2 regions of the Solibacillus cecembensis genome follow, and region 1 is predicted to be linked to the other one. Evidence: riboswitches for the same ligand, from Rfam matches in the RefSeq annotation. Region 1 holds a riboswitch; the other holds the start of a gene.
What was found. Region 1 has a riboswitch for glycine ahead of gcvT (glycine cleavage system aminomethyltransferase GcvT). Riboswitches for the same ligand answer to the same signal wherever they lie in the genome.

Region 1 (2,209 bases):
CATTGGTAAATAACGATGTTTCATACGTAACCCTCTTTTCGAATTTTATTTACTGCGTTTATAGAATGGTTTTTCAACAATAACCGCTTTCGCAAACTTATTGCGAATTTCGATTTCGACTTCCATTCCAACTTCTGCAAATGCTGTAGTAATTAGAGCCATACCAATATTACGTTTTGTCATTGGTGATTGTGTACCTGTTGTTACTTCACCGATTTCTTGGCCATCTTTGAATACTTTATAGCCGTGACGAGGAATACCTTTATCAATCATTTCAATACCAACCGATTTACGTGTTAAACCAGCTTCTTTTTGAGCGATTAACGCTTCTTGTCCGATGAATTTCGGCTCTTTTTGAAGTTTTACCGCAAAGCCAATACCCGCTTCTAATGGGGAAATATCTTGTGAAAGCTCTTGTCCGTATAATGGCAAGCAAGCTTCAAAGCGTAACGTATCACGCGCACCTAAACCAGCTGCAATGACACCTTGCTCTTTACCAGCATCTAAAATTTTATCCCATAAATCAACGATCGCAGCTGGTGTTCCGTAAAGTTCGAAACCGTCCTCACCTGTATAACCACTACGTGAAACTAATACATGATGGCCTGCTACATTCACGTTATCTTGGAATTTGAAATACTTAATTGTTGTTAAGTCTGTATCTGTTAACGTTTGTAATACTTCTTCAGCTAATGGACCTTGTAAAGCAATTTGTGCAAAGTCATCCGAAGCATTTGTAATTGTTACGTCGCCTTCTACATGTTCCTGCATCCAAGCGAAGTCTTTTTCAATATTCGATGCATTTACACATAGTAAATAACGTGTTTCATCTAAACGATACGTTAATAAATCGTCTACAATACCGCCGTTTTCATAGCATAATGCGCTATATTGTGCGCCGCCAATCGCAATTTTTGAAATGTCATTTGATAATAATTTTTGTAAGTAAGGTAATGCATCTGGACCTTCTACAAAAATTTCACCCATATGTGAAACATCAAATAAGCCAGCGCGATTACGTACTGCATCGTGCTCTTCTTTAATTGAAGAAAATTGTACCGGTAAATCCCAACCACCAAAATCAATTGTTTTCCCACCGTATTTTGCATATTCATCAAATAGCGGTGTTCGTTTTAATTCATTTGTCATGTATAGTCCTCCTTTAAGTTTATGTAATTGTATTTCTCGTTGAAAATTTCATTCCCTTTTATAGGAATAGGTACGCTTATTTCTACTAAAAAGCAAAAAAATAGACAGACGAATCCCGTTTAATGAGATTCCCTGTCCTTGCACCTGAAAGTTACACCTAAAATTGAAAATCCCTTCACATTTTAGGCTTTCCCCTTTGGTGGCTGTAGTAGAACATCACAGCGCTCTCCAGAGTTGCGTCCAATACGAGTCTTTTTGCCTGAGAGATTCATAGATCCTCTATTTGCTCCTTCGGCGACGTGACTTCACGTTCTCTCCCCGTATCTTCATCCGCGTTGCTATAAAACTAAGTGAGTCAATTATGATAACTCTTAGCCATATCCTAACATTGAATGTAATGAGAACGCAATCTTTTTTTAATAACAGATAAAACACGAACCTAAATAATTATTTATCATCAATTGTTCGCTTTTAGACGATTCACTTGAAAGCCAATATACTCAACAATTTGTCTTAACGAGCGATTGGCTGTCAAAACTTGAATATGACCTGCTTCCCGGTAAAATTTTCTTCTGTTCAAGTACAGTTCCTTCAACTCTTGCTCTGTGGACGTTTGGACAATTGGACGATTTTTATCTTTGCGAATACGCATATAAATATCGTCAAAAAGTGCATCTAAGAAAAATACCAAGCCTGTCCGTCGCATAATTCTACGATTTTCTTCCCGAATCGCAACACCGCCGCCTGTCGCTATAATGCAAGCCTCATCTCGGAAAGTACGTAAAAACTCAGTTTCAATTTCTCGGAATCGCGTCTCCCCGTATTTTTCAAAGATTTCAGGTATTGTCATTCCTTGTTGCCTTACAATTTCATGATCCATATCATAATAAGGCATTTTTAAAAAATAACTTAGGCGCCTTCCAATTGCACTTTTCCCGCACCCCATAAAGCCAACTAAATATATCTTTCGCATGCAAATCACCTTCTTCTATAAACGTGCTACTTCCATCCATTATTCATACAAAGTACTAAGTATATTTATCGTAGCACGAACGTAAAT
Region 2 (2,209 bases), on a different contig from region 1:
AACGTGCCAACTTGAGCGGGTTCTTCCACTTGAAAGTCTTTATCTATTACAACGCTAACATCATAACGACATTCCCCTTTAGGTGTAATCTCAGGGTTATCTTGTGGTATACCTAAAATTGTAGAATTCTCAAATAACCCATTCAACTGTGCCCACCCTTTAAATGCCTCCATTAATTCTTTATTTTGCTTTTCACCGTATTCTCCAACGTTTCGGAAAAAAGCAATCCTTGATTCAGGTAATTTTTCAATAGTTAATTGCATATTTTATCCCTCCTTTCCTAGAAAAGGTAATATGATATAAAATGTTATTCAAGCTCTTTTTTAAAGAATTTGATTAGATTCCAGTTTAATTTATCTGTTATTTCTCTACATAATAAGATTTAGAGTGAAAATTATTATTCAATAAAACTCTCCCTTAGGAATAAAATTAAATAGAAATGTCAGAAAAATGCTACTGAATACACGCATCACAAGGTCATATTTGAACTTCCCTATTGTAATACAACAAATTAGTTGGTAGAATATGTTATAGTACAATAATAGCGTTGGACGCGAATTATTAGATGGTGGAAATTTTCAACATCAAATAAGCATACAAATGCATAAAGTATCATTGCAATGATCGTTGTGGATAAAACTACATACGGGAGCAGTTTCTGGAGAGAGCGCATCGAATGCGTCGCCGAAGGGTTCATAATCTCAGGCAAAAGGACAGAGGGGTAATAATAGTAGATGTTTTTTAGTGTTTAAAAAACGTTGTTATTCTTTATTCTTAAGTTATAGAGACTGATTCCATTTTAGGGAGCAGTCTCTTTTTATTTTCAGAAAAATTGATTCACCGCGAACCTCATCGCTATTATTTCAATCCTGACTAAAAGTTTGGAGCAAAATAATGACAACGGAGGAAAACATCTTGGCACAACAACAGTTAAAACGAGAGCTAAAAAATCGACATGTTCAATTGATCGCAATTGGTGGAACGATTGGGACAGGGTTATTTTTAGGCTCGGGTAAAGCGATTGCATTAGCAGGACCATCTATTATTTTTGCGTATTTAATTGTCGGAATCGCATTATTTTTCGTCATGCGTGCATTAGGAGAATTACTACTATCAAAAGGTGGCTATCAATCCTTTACTGAGTTTGCGACAGAATACATAGGTGATTGGGCAGGTTATGTGACAGGTTGGACGTATTGGTTTTGCTGGATCATGACTGCAATGGCCGATATTATTGCAGTCGGTATGTACACACAGTATTGGTTTGACATCCCGCAATGGGTACCAGCAGTTGCTTGTTTAGTCGTATTACTAGGATTAAATTTATTAACTGTAAAACTTTTCGGAGAGTTAGAGTTTTGGTTTGCGCTCATTAAAATTATTACGATTGTGGCACTAATCGTAATTGGCGTTGTTTTATTAATTATTGGATTTGAAACAAACACAGGGCAAGTAGCTGTATCGAATCTTTGGGAGCATGGTGGCTTATTCCCAAATGGTGCATTTGGCTTCTTAATGGCTTTCCAAATGGTTGTCTTTGCCTTTGTTGGTGTAGAATTAGTCGGTGTATCGGCAGCAGAAACAGCAGATCCACAAAAAAATATTCCTTCTGCGATTAATAAAATTCCGCTGCGTATTTTATTATTTTACGTAGGTGCGTTATTCGTTATTTTAACAATTAATCCGTGGAACACATTAAGTGCGGAAAGCTCGCCATTTGTGCAAGTGTTTGCATTAGTCGGTATTCCAGTCGCAGCAGGGTTAATTAACTTTGTTGTGTTGACATCTGCGGCATCTGCTGGGAATAGTGGTTTATTTTCAACGAGCCGTATGTTGTTTAGTCTTGGCTCGAACAATCAAGCATCAAAAAAATTCGGCACTTTAAATAAAAGAAGTGTGCCACAAAACGGTTTAATTTTTTCAGCAGTTGTAGTATCCATTGGAGCATTATTAAGCTATTTCATGCCAGAGGATGCTTTTGGAATTGTGACGACGATTAGTGCGATTTGCTTTATTTGGGTATGGAGTATCATTTTAATTTCGCATATTATTTATAAAAAGCGTCACCCAGAATTACATGAAAGTTCTACATTTAAAGCACCATTAACACCATTTATTAACTATTTAGTATTAGCTTTCTTCGCATTCTTACTAGTAATTATGGCGATTTCAGAAGCGACTCGAACTGCATTAATGCTTACACCACTGT

Region 2: it holds a riboswitch for glycine, as region 1 does, so the genes downstream of both, ACQKIH_RS20760 (amino acid permease) here and gcvT (glycine cleavage system aminomethyltransferase GcvT) in region 1, are expected to answer to the same signal.

Annotation. Positions count from the first base shown of each region.
Region 1 is NZ_JBNNMF010000017.1:80,258-82,466, forward strand. It holds gene gcvPA (aminomethyl-transferring glycine dehydrogenase subunit GcvPA) at 1-24, opposite strand, end outside; gene gcvT (glycine cleavage system aminomethyltransferase GcvT) at 46-1,149, opposite strand; glycine riboswitch at 1,280-1,383, opposite strand; glycine riboswitch at 1,387-1,479, opposite strand; gene ACQKIH_RS15435 (shikimate kinase) at 1,607-2,122, opposite strand.
Region 2 is NZ_JBNNMF010000035.1:14,699-16,907, reverse strand. It holds gene ACQKIH_RS20765 (AraC family transcriptional regulator) at 1-263, opposite strand, end outside; glycine riboswitch at 649-727, shown strand; gene ACQKIH_RS20760 (amino acid permease) at 916-2,209, shown strand, end outside.